2 regions of the Anaerosinus gibii genome follow, and region 2 is predicted to be linked to the other one. Evidence: riboswitches for the same ligand, from Rfam matches in the RefSeq annotation. Region 2 holds a riboswitch; the other holds the start of a gene.
The links. A riboswitch is a leader RNA that binds a small molecule or an ion and turns the genes downstream of it on or off. The one in region 2 is predicted to bind lysine.
Positions count from the first base shown of each region.

Region 1: linked by a shared signal. The riboswitch ahead of lysA (diaminopimelate decarboxylase) and the one ahead of dapB (4-hydroxy-tetrahydrodipicolinate reductase) in region 2 are both predicted to bind lysine.

Region 1 is NZ_CP120678.1:550,774-557,080, reverse strand. It holds gene P3F81_RS02540 (DUF2238 domain-containing protein) at 1-429, opposite strand, end outside; gene P3F81_RS02535 (ABC transporter ATP-binding protein) at 789-1,511, shown strand; gene P3F81_RS02530 (SufB/SufD family protein) at 1,511-2,428, shown strand; gene P3F81_RS02525 (lipid-binding SYLF domain-containing protein) at 2,557-3,138, opposite strand; gene P3F81_RS02520 (hypothetical protein) at 3,323-3,997, opposite strand; lysine riboswitch at 4,185-4,357, shown strand; gene lysA (diaminopimelate decarboxylase) at 4,433-5,677, shown strand; gene P3F81_RS02510 (hypothetical protein) at 5,744-6,274, shown strand.
Region 2 is NZ_CP120678.1:1,265,913-1,272,219, forward strand. It holds gene P3F81_RS12910 (hypothetical protein) at 1-143, shown strand, start outside; gene P3F81_RS06060 (HipA family kinase) at 632-1,381, opposite strand; gene P3F81_RS06065 (hypothetical protein) at 1,388-1,984, opposite strand; lysine riboswitch at 2,180-2,352, shown strand; gene dapB (4-hydroxy-tetrahydrodipicolinate reductase) at 2,467-3,261, shown strand; gene P3F81_RS06075 (aspartate-semialdehyde dehydrogenase) at 3,286-4,317, shown strand; gene dapG (aspartate kinase) at 4,329-5,525, shown strand; gene P3F81_RS06085 (ClpP family protease) at 5,640-6,307, shown strand, end outside.

The DNA.
Region 1 (6,307 bases), 720 kb from region 2:
TGTATCTAATAAACTAGGTTGATTAGGAGGATTCGGATGAGATATATTGTCACCAATAAATTCTGAAATTTCATATATTGTACCCAAGGTTATCCCAATACACATCGCCAATATAAATTTAACTGACCTATTCACAGGATGATTTTTTTGCAATTGCATCACTAAAGCATAGGCGAATAATGAAAATGAATACGTGCCAAACATATGCAGTATTTTATCAAACAGAAAAGATTGTTCATAAAGATTTAAAATATAGCCAAAAAAAGCATCACAAAAAAGGGTGAGCATCATCAATAATCGAATATACCTGCTCATTTGAATCTGATATCTAGTTTCAAGAAAAGAATATAAAATCCAGCTGCTCGTCGTAATCATAACACTCCATGAGAAATCCGTTCGCCCTCTATAGATGAGTATTATCATTATTATAATTTGTATAAGCAGAAAACAAATTGTATTTACATCTCTCTTTTTTATTATAAACCCTCCATATATCCAGCAATTTATTTTATACTATTTCAAATTTTCATATTATTTATGTAAAAATTAAAAAGCTTGTACTGACATTATGCAGCGCAAGCTTTTTTCCTACCATACTAATAATCTTTTTATCTAGATTTTATGACTTTAAAAACGACATCGCCCAATCATAAAAGACAACAGCAAAACCATTACAATTACTATTAAATAAAAAATCCATTGGAGTATTTTACGAGATTTTCTTTTGATGGTATACTTTAAGAATACTAGATATTTTAAGGAATAAAATACAAATTTGGGGTGTATTTATGTTAGAATTGAAAGAAATTACCGTTAAAGTCGAAGGTGGCAAAGAGATTTTAAAAAATCTCAGTTTAAAAATTGAAGCAGGTAAATTTGTTGTAATTACCGGTCCAAACGGCGGCGGAAAGTCCACTTTGGCAAAACTTGTTGCGGGAATTATCAAACCTTCTTCCGGCAAAATCTTTTTTAACGGAAAAGATATAACTAATCTTAATATTACGGAAAGAGCAAAGCTCGGTGTTACTTTTGCATTTCAACAGCCAGTTCGCTTTAAAGGCATTACTGTTCGCGATTTAATTAGTATTGCAGCCGGCGATACTAATATGGACGAAAAAAAATTATGTGCATACCTTTACGACGTAGGTCTCTGTGCAAAAAATTATATTGATCGTGAAATCAATGCAAGTTTATCCGGTGGTGAAATCAAGCGTATTGAAATTGCAACTGCAATTGCAAGAAAAACGCAGCTTTCAATTTTCGACGAACCGGAAGCAGGCATTGATATTTGGAGTTTTAACAATTTAACCGGTGTATTTGAAAAAATGCGTCAGGAGAATGATGGTTCTATCATCATTATTTCCCATCAGGAACGCATTTTCGAAATTGCCGATGAAATTATTGTTTTAGCAGACGGACAAATCAGTATGCAAGGTAAAAAAGAGGATGTTCTACCAAAACTATTTACGAGCGAAGATAAATGTTCGTTTTGTACAGGAGGTATCCAATAATGAATGACGTGACAAAAGAACTGCTTAGAACGGTTTCTGAACTAGACGGTCTACCTAAGGGTGCTTATAATATCCGTGAAAACGGGCATTGTGCTTCTCGAAACTGTACAGAAAAAATTAATATCGTTTCAAAAACAGACAAACCCGGTATTGATATTATCGTTAAGCCTGGTACAAAATACGAAACCGTTTACATTCCGGCGATTGTTACTGAAAGCGATGTTGACGACCTCGTCTATAACGACTTTTATATTGGCGAAGATGCTGATATAACCATTGTTGCAGGTTGCGGCGTTCATACGGATGGTACCGGTAATTCACAACATAACGGCATCCATCGTTTCTTTTTGAGAAAAAATTCCCGAGTACTTTATTTAGAAAAACATATTGGCACTGGCGAAGGTACGGGTGAACGGATAATTAATCCTGAAACCTATATGGAGTTAGGAGAAAATAGTTATATGGAAATGGATACCCTGCAAATCAAAGGCGTTGATTCTAGTAAAAGAGTCACCGAAGGAACATTAGCTGCAAATGCCAAGCTTATTATTCGCGAAAAAATCATGACCCACGGTAACCAAACTGCAGAAACAATTTTTAAAGTGGATTTAAACGGCAATAAGTCTGGTGCAGATGTAATTTCCCGTTCCGTTGCCAGAGATTCTTCAAAACAAATCTTTCGTTCGACAATTAATGGAAATGCTGACTGCAGCGGGCATACAGAATGTGATGCAATTATCATGGACAATGGTGTAGTAAGTGCGATTCCAGAACTTACAGCCAATCATGTAGATGCAGCTTTAATTCATGAAGCAGCGATTGGTAAAATCGCTGGTGAACAATTAACAAAATTGATGACATTGGGACTCTCAGAGGCTGAAGGCGAAGCCAAAATTATTGAAGGATTCTTAAAATAAACAGATTTCTAAATTTCAGATGGAGTTTTAACTCCATCTGAATCTTAGAAATCATCGGATAAATGAAGTCCGTAAAAGCAGAAATGCTGCCGTGAGTGAAAATCACTAATCCGGCAGCATTTTTATTTTTACTTTTTGTTTAACTCACTATCTTTATAATAGCGAGTTCCTTTACCTGTTAATTCAAGCGCCAATCCTTTTTCCGTCATTTGATACATCCAAGTATCCCTAGATACAGTAACAGCCCCTTGCATAGAGTCACCAGAAACACCATCTGTTATCGCAGCAGTTGCCTGTCCGCCAAACTCCCAGCCTGTATTGATAAATTTGTCGAGTGCGTCCTCTGTTGCAAAAACAAAAATTACATTAAATTCTTTTACCCCTAAACCAAGTCCAACCTGTGCTTCCGCCATTTTCATAAAGGTTTCTTCACCTGTAACTTGATTCACCGCAATACCTTTTCCCATTCCACTACCTAAGACGAAAATCTTTACTCCTGTATTTTTAAATACAGCATAGCCCGCTGCATTTTGAATAGCTCGCCTTGCACTTGGGTGAACTTCATAAAGCTTTTCTAAAGTTGCATCAGACATATTACGAACTTTTTGCCGTTTATCCTCTACGCTTGCAGCTTGTACAACTGAAATTGATGTAAGAAAAGAACATAACACCATAATACAAACAAAACGCAAAAATTTAGACTGAAACAAGGAAAACTCCTCCTCTATATCTTGTATTAAATTAACTATAGCACACAAAAACAAAGTTGCCTAGCAGTAAATTTTTGTATATTTTCCCTTCGTTTTATCCGATGGCTTAGCTACACTTCATAAGAAAACGCCTATTCTTTATGGCATCTGCCATGAAGAATAGGCGTTTTGATGTTTATGATAATTATACAGGTAAAGCGATATAGTAATCATTTTTTGCTTTTTTATGTTCTTTTAATATTGCTTTCTCCTGATGTACTGACTCTACTAAATATAATGCCAAATCACTAATTAGCGATGCAATTCCATGATTTAATAGCTGCATATTCTCCATTTCTATCTCTACGTTTTTTACAACGCTATCTGGGAGCTGAATTGGCTTTAACAAACTCCCTGCTGATGAACCGTCTTCTCTAATATATTCCATTAAAGACCAGTTGAGCGGAACGGTTTTACTAAGTGGCTGCTTAATAAAGCTATAACTTTTGCAACACCACTTAAATGGACTCTGAATACCATATTCCATAGCATCTCTAAACAAGCTGTCATCTTCTTCTATTTCATGATAGGTGAGTAAAACACCTAGATTAGTCCCAGATTCCTCATCACTAAATTCAACCCACATATCATGGCTGAGCGGCATAAGATTCTCATATGATAAATTTCTTTGATAATTACAATGAAAATTGTCTGTTTTCGTAAAGCACGACATCATTTCGGTCGCTTCAATGATTTTGGCATTCGCAAAACTTTCTTGTAAGCTCTGCCAAAACTCTTGTACTGTACTAATCACATTAAAAGTCTTTTTACTTTTATTTTTTTTACTCGCTTTATTTATAATATCTTCGTAAATCTTCATATTTATTCCCCTTATAAAACTTATTTTTCTTACTATTTCCTAAAAAAGAAAGCCTATACTTATAATATGTGGGAAAATTTTTATCGGTTTATAAAATTTACAATGTTACAAAACCATTTTGTAATGATAGTTATTTTCAATTGACACATACCTATAAAAATTGATATAATGATGCAAAATAAATAGAATAAGTGATAGAGGCGCGATGCTTAATAGTAATTATTCTGAGTTGCCAGCTTTGAAGAATAACGAAAGGAACCATCGCCGAAATAAATTGTCATGGCAAAGATAATTTGTTGGTCTTGGGTTGAATATGCACAAGACTGTCATACGTAATTCGTATGGAGAGCTATCTTGCATGCTTTTTGAAGCGATTTGCGAGGCTGACTCCAAATCGCTTTTTATATGCAAATACAAATTTTGGAGGTAATATCTATGGCAGAAAAAGCATTTCCAATCAGCAAAGATAATTTGCAAGAGATTATTGCAAAGTACCCAACTCCGTTTCATATTTACGACGAACAAGCAATCCGCAATAATATGCGCCGTTTGTTTAAAGCTTTTAGCTGGGCCCCAGCATTTAAAGAATATTTCGCAGTAAAAGCTGCTCCAAACCCTACTTTACTTAAAATTCTAAGCGAAGAAGGCGCAGGTGCCGATTGCAGTTCTTTAGCTGAGTTATTATTATCTGAAATGGCTGGAATCAAAGGCGAAAATATTATGCTTACATCAAACGATACGCCAGCAGAAGAATTTCAAAAAGCGCGAGAATTAGGTGCTGTTATCAATCTAGATGATATTACACATATTGATTATCTTGAAAAACACGCCAGCTTTCCAGAGATTCTTTCTTTCCGTTACAACCCAGGTCCATCGCTTGCACATAGCAATACAATTATCGGAAAACCTGAAGAAGCAAAATACGGTCTGACAAAAGAGCAACTCTTTGAAGCATATCGTATCGCTAAAGAAAAAGGCGTAAAACGCTTTGGACTTCATACCATGGTAATCTCCAATGAATTAGATCCTGATTCATTTATCGCAACAGCAGAATTAATGTTTAATCTTGCTGTTGAAATCAATCAAAAACTTGGTATTCGATTAGAATTCGTTAACCTTGGCGGCGGTGTTGGCATCCCTTATCGCCCTGAAGAAACAGCCGTTGATTTAGAATATGTAGGTGAAGGAATTAGAAAAGCTTATGAAAGAATCGTTATAAAAAACAATATTGCGCCACTTACAATTGCAATGGAGTTAGGTCGTTCTATTACTGGTCCTTATGGCTATCTTGTTTCTACTGCACTTCATCGCAAGAACACATATAAAAATTACATTGGACTAGACAGCTGTATGGCAAACTTAATGCGTCCTGCACTTTACGGAGCATACCACCACATTACGATAATCGGTAAGGAAAATGAACCTTGTGACCATGTGTATGATATCACTGGTTCACTCTGTGAAAACAATGATAAATTTGCAATCGACCGCGCTTTACCAAAAATCGATATCGGTGATATTATCGTCATTCACGATACGGGTGCGCATGGTCATGCAATGGGCTTTAATTATAATGGTAAATTACGTTCTGCTGAATTATTGTTAAAACCTAATGGCGACGTAGAAATGATTCGCCGCGGCGAAACAATAGAAGATTATTTTGCCACATTAAATTTTTAAAATTAGCACATTTTGCCTCTCTTATTCATAGATTATATAAAAATGGAATAAGGGGGGCTTTTTCTTATGGACGACAGGAATCCTATGCCGCCAAAATTTTTTTCGTCAACGCCTGATCAAAACTGCATGTGCCCGACTGACCCAGATTTATTGTTACTAAGAAGAATGGCAATCAGCGAACGTAAAGGAATCTATTTTTATCTCTGTGCTGCCGAAAAAACAAGTGGTTCCTTATGTAAATTATTCACTGAAATTGCCGAAGATGAAATGGTTCATTTTCGCAATATAATGACACTTTTAGCAAGGTATGATCCCGTACAATGTTGTGCTTTTAATGATGTTTGTATTACACTTCCATGCATAGACAGTTTTCGTAAAAGTAAAAGTTGTTCCAATTTAGAAGCGATAGACTTATTAACAAGAGCAATTGTAGATGAATTATGTGATGCAAATAATTATCAAGAAAGCTATTGCGCCGCTCAGCATAAAGATGTAAAAATACTCTTTTGTAATAATGGCAATGATGAAAAAGTTCATGCTGCAAAACTTTGGAAATGTTTAATGGCATACACAAACGAAAACACATGTAAACCTTAAAAAAACTATTGCGAATGAATGCGTTACTCATTC
Region 2 (6,307 bases):
GTAAATGTATTGACTGCCAGCATAAAAACAAAATTTGCAATGATTTTGTTCTTATCACAGTACAATTTACAGCAGGAAGAATAAAGGTCATCATCGTACAGGGGTTGACTGTCATCAAGGTACTTATCACCTTGACGATATAAAAACAATTAAGCAAGGAGGTGCCCTATGGGATTTTGGAATAAACTCTTGTATCAAAAAATAAAGGAAAACCCACATGAAATTGTGCTAATCGGAATTAGCAATATGACAATATTACCATGCTGTTCTGTAATTATCTGGACCCTGCCGGACTGCTGAAAGGTCTGTATGTGATGACGGGGACTTTGGGAATGAACCACTGCCGGAGCCTTACTATAACTGGAACTCATGGGCAATCAAGGCGGGAAAGCTCTAAAACGGCTTTCCCACCCATTTCGATTTTGAGAGAAGAAACACCCCAAAATAGAGTGAACAGAGGCCAAGCACTTTGACGGTTGCTCGCTGTCCTGCTATTTTTCTGGGGGTATAGTCACAAGTTCGGGACATTTTGTCCCAAAGTCCGGCGGAGGACGATGGACGGGAGTTTTCATAATGATGGAAAGCTCTAGACAGTAGTACAAATGAGTATTACTGTCTAGAGCTTTTTATTTTATATAAGTTGTTCCTCTTTAGTTTTTGGCAAAATAGCTTCTGCTATTTTTTCGATATTATCAAATCTTGTTATAATAAAATCTATTAAATAGTTTAAATCAAAGTCCCCTTTTTCCCATTCATCTGGAATTTGTGAGATAATAGATAAAATTTCATTTTTGCTAATCGTTTTTATACGGTTTATATATGGATAAAAATCTTCTTTTGTTAAGAAGTTTCTTAATAGTACCCCGTATAAATGATTTTGATATACAGATACTTGCTTAGTAAGTTTTTTTAAAACTTCGTTATTCCAATGGCTACATTTAAATAGATGAGAATTATCGATTGCATAAATGCGATGACCTAAATGCGAAAATAAAAGATTTTTTCTATTCATTATTCTGTCTGGATTGTGAAAGATATGATCAAATAGTATTACTCCAGCCATTTCCTTAATATTTATAGCCTTTTTAAAATGATCATGATTAAGATATTCTACATAAGGAATATATTGGGAAGCAAATTGTAAAGAAAAAAAAGATTCATTCATTTTTAATTGGCTTATATCAATTAAATCGCTATGGGGAAAAATTAATTCTAATCTTTCTCCAATAAATTTTCCTAGAAATTCACTAATTAGTATTTGTGCTGGTATGTTTTTCTTATTGGTTTTTACAATATATATATTCCCATCATTGGCCTCACAAAAGAATGGGCAGGTAACGCCAACTCCTACATTACCAAGAACCTTTTTCCCTCTTAACATAGTCGTTTATCTACAACAGCAATGACATTTTGTATCTCCACCAGAAACAGACGTAATTGCTTCTAAATTTACCACTACGGAGCGAATATTTCTATCAGATATAAATTTATTACAGCCAGGAATGAAAATTTCATCAACAGTAAGAATTGCTAGATCTCTACAAACTTCACTAGGTACGCCTTCAAATAAAAATCCACCTGTGGTAGTAATAGCCACATTGTTTCCGATTAAGCGTTTTAAACTTCTAACTAAACAATCATATTCACGGTCTTGACCTTCTCTTATAATTGGTGTGTCATCATCACAAGATAAAGTACTATAAACAGGATCGCATACAATACCACTACCTTTAGCAATAATACTCCATAAGTCTATTCTAGCAAAATTGACAGTAACTAAACACCCGCCTGGAGTAATAATTTCTACATCAGAAGTTACGGCTGTAATTGCTGGAGTTAAAACAGCCATACGACAATCTTCTATTGCTTGTAAACGACCGAAATAAGTAAAGCCATCAGCACCTAATAACAATATATCACTGTTTACTTCCCGTTTTAGGTCGCAAATTAATTCTTCATTTTTTATTCTACAGTAAAAACTCATAATAAAACCCTCCCAAATAGATTTAGCATGATTTTACTGTACAATATGCAATAACAAGAAATGATGTGCATGATATAAAAATGTTTTTTCAACGTGAATATTTGTATAATTAATTTAATCGTTTTATAACTTTAGGTTGACACTATTGGAACAATTAGTATAAAATGTACATAAATTAAATAGAAGTCCTGCATAGGATGTAGTAGAGGTGCGATTAAATAAGAGTATTTCCATGGAGAAGGGGTTTGATGATGTGGATTGAAAGGATTTGTCGCCGAAGTTTCAATATTTCCCAAAATGTTGATTCTGGTTTAACATTGAAAAAATGTTAGATTGTCACCAGATATTGGTGGAGAGCTATCTCATCTAGAATAGGGTCTTGAACCCTAGGAGCTGCCTTATATAGAAAGCTGGTGAGAATGGTCTTATCAGTTTTTTTTGTATATAGTTGACTTTTATTATTAGTTTTAGGAGGGATAAGGTTGATAAAAGTAGTAGTTTGTGGTGCATATGGGAAAATGGGTCGTGCTGTTTTAAATGCAGTACATAATGATAGTGATCTTATGCTTGTAGGTGCAGTAGATGTCATGTCCAAAGGTGATGATATTGGTTCATTGATTGGAATTGATAAAATTGGAATTAATGTAAGAAAAGACTTGCAAGAGGTGCTGACTGAAACCAGCGCAGATGTCGTTGTTGATTTTACGAATCCTAATGTAGTAATGAATAATATTAGAATTATACTTAAAAATAGAGTTTATCCGGTTGTTGGGACTACTGGATTGACAGATGAAAATAAAAAAGAAATAGAGCAACTGTGTAAAGAAAATAATGTGGGGGCATTCATAGCGCCAAACTTTGCAATTGGTGCTGTTTTGATGATGAAGTTATCACAGGAAGTCGCAAAATACATGCCTGATATTGAAATTATAGAGTTGCATCATGATCAAAAATTAGATGCACCATCAGGCACGGCGCTACGTACTGCTGAACTTATTAGTGAAGTTCGCGGCGTGAGAGCACAAGGGCATCCGGATGAAGTAGAAAAAATAAAAGGTGCACGTGGATCTGATTTTAATGGAATACATATTCACAGTGTTCGTTTACCTGGATATGTAGCGCATCAAGAAGTGATTTTCGGGGGATTAGGTCAAACTCTAACGATTAGACATGACTCTATTAATCGAGATTCATTTATGCCAGGTGTTGTCATTGCCTGCAAAAAAGTTGTCAGTTTAGATACACTAGTATGTGGACTAGAAAATATATTAAATTAATTGATTATTAGGAGTGCAGAATAAATGAAAAAATATAATGTTGCTATTTTAGGTGCTACTGGTGCAGTTGGGCAAGAATTTTTAAGTTTAATTGAAGAACGTAATTTCCCTTTTGCTAATTTAAAATTGTTAGCCTCAAAGCGTTCAGCAGGAAAAGTAATAAAGTTTATGGGCAAAGATTATGTAGTAGAAGAAGCAACAAATGAATCATTTAAGGATGTACAAATTGCTTTATTTGCAGGTGGCTCAGCAAGCACGGTCTTTGCTCCAGCTGCTGTAAAAAGTGGTGCTGTAGTTATTGATAATTCAAGCGCATTTCGAATGGATCCTGAAGTACCATTAGTAGTGCCAGAAGTAAATCCAGAAGCGATAAAGAATCATAAAGGAATTATCGCGAATCCAAATTGTTCGACGATTATTATGACAATGGCATTAAAACCAATTTATGATAAAGTAAAGATTAAAAGAGTTGTTGTATCGACTTATCAGGCTGTGTCTGGTGGTGGCAAAGAAGCAATTGATGAATTAGAACAACAAGTAAAGGCTATTGCTGAAAATCGTCCTGTTGAGGCAAAAATTCTACCTGGAGCAAGTTTAGCGAAACATTATCAGATCGCATTTAATTTAATTCCTCAAATTGATGTCTTTAAAGATAACGGATATACTAAAGAAGAAATGAAAATGATTGATGAAACACACAAGATTTTAGATGATTATGGAATGGGAATTACTGCTACTACAATTAGGGTTCCAGTATACCGTAGTCACGCAGAATCTATTAATTTAGAATTGGAAGATGATCTTAGTATAGATGAAGTTAAGTCAGCTTTATCAAATTTTGAAGGTGTGATTGTGAAAGACAATCCAGATGAAATGGAGTATCCTATGCCTCTTTATACATCAAATCAAGACGAAGTTTTCATCGGACGTATAAGAAAAGATTATTCAATAAAAAATGGTTTAAACTTATGGGTAGTTGGTGATCAAATTCGTAAAGGTGCGGCATTAAATGCTTTGCAAATTGCGGAATATATGATCAAACATAACATGTTTTGAGGTGTGTAGGTATGCGTATTGTTGTGCAAAAATTTGGAGGAACTTCAGTTGCAACTGAAGAAAGCCGAAGTTTTGTATTGGCAAAAGTACTAAAATTGAAGCTAGAGGGCTTCTTTCCCGTAGTTGTTGTTTCGGCGATGGGACGTAGTGGAGAAAGTTATGCAACAGATACGCTGATTCATTTATTAAAAGAAGTAAATGATTGTGTAAATGCACGTGAACTGGATCAAATTATGTGCTGTGGTGAAATGATTTCAGCAGCTGTTATGACAGCGACACTACAAAAGGCTGGTTTAAACACAGTAATGCTAAATGGAAGTCAAGCAGGAATAATAACAGATTCACAGTTTTCTAAAGCTAGAATTCAGAGAATTGATACAACACGTATTTTCCAACTGATTAACAAAGGTAAAATACCTGTGGTGTGTGGATTTCAAGGAGTAAATGAATTTAATGATTTTACAACTTTAGGTCGTGGTGGCAGTGATACAACTGCTGCGGCATTAGGGGTAGCATTACAAGCGGAGCGAATTGAAATTTATACAGATGTAGAGGGGATTATGACTGCAGATCCAAGATTGGTTGATAATACTAAGATTTTAGATAAGGTGAGTTATGATGAAGTTTGTCAGTTAGCATATCAGGGTGCCAAAGTGATTCATCCTCGTGCTGTCGAAATTGCAATGCAAAAGCATATTCCACTTTTAATTAAATCTACTTTTTCTGATGTAGAGGGAACTCTGATTGGTGATTTTATTGATGATGATATTCATGATCGGATTGTAACAGGTATTGCTTATTTAGATGGTTTATCTCAGGTAAAAGTAAGTAATATTATTCAAAGTGAGCAAATGAATTTATTTAGGTTATTAGGTAATGGTGGAATCAGTATTGATTTAATTAATATTTATCCTGATTATATTGTGTTTACGATAAATTCAGGGGCAACCTCACAACTTTTAGAAATTTTAGAGATGTATTCGACAAATATTGAAATAATAAGTTATTGTGCAAAGGTTTCTATCGTTGGTGGTGGGATGCGCGAGGCTTCAGGTGTTATTGCTAGCTTTGTAGAATCTTTGTCTAAGAATAACATTAAAATTCTTCAAACGGTTGATTCACATACGTCTATTTCAGCGCTAATTGCAACATCTGACCTAAAAAATGCAATAACTTTCTTGCATGATAGGTTTATTTTAGAAAAATAATAAAAAGCGAACTATTACAATTTAAATAGTTCGCTTTTTTATATCTAATTGTATTTTATAGATAAAATTGAACATACTACCACCATAGATTTTAGTTAGGAGGTAGTTGACTGAGTGGAAAATCATGATAAAAATAATCAAAAAAACGCTTCAGATAAAAATATAGCAAAAGGTATTGCAAAAAATCCAGCATTAGATAATATAAAAGAATTAGGAACACCTGAGATTGCAATTGCAAAATCTAATATTCATGTTATGACAATCATTGGTCAGATTGAAGGGCATATGATCTTATCACCAAATAACAAAACGACTAAATATGAACATATTATGCCTCAGTTAGTGGCGATTGAACAAAATAAAGATATTGAAGGCTTAATGATTTTATTAAATACAGTTGGTGGAGATGTAGAAGCGGGGTTAGCTATTGCTGAAATGATTGCAAGTTTATCCAAGCCCTCTGTTTCAGTTGTTTTAGGAGGAGGCCATAGTATAGGCGTGCCAGTTGCTGTATCGGCTAATTATTCTTATATTGTAGAAAGTGCGACTATGACAATTCATCCTATTCGGTTAAACGGAATGGTGATTGGGGCGCAAAGCTCATTTGACTACCTTGAAAAAATGCAAGAACGTGTTAATAATTTTGTTGTAGCTCATTCAAAGATTAAAAGTAATTGTTGGAAGGATTTGCTTTATAAAACAGGCGAATTATCAAGAGATATTGGAACTTCAGTAGGAGGAAAAGATGCAGTTAAATATGGATTAATTAATGAAATTGGCGG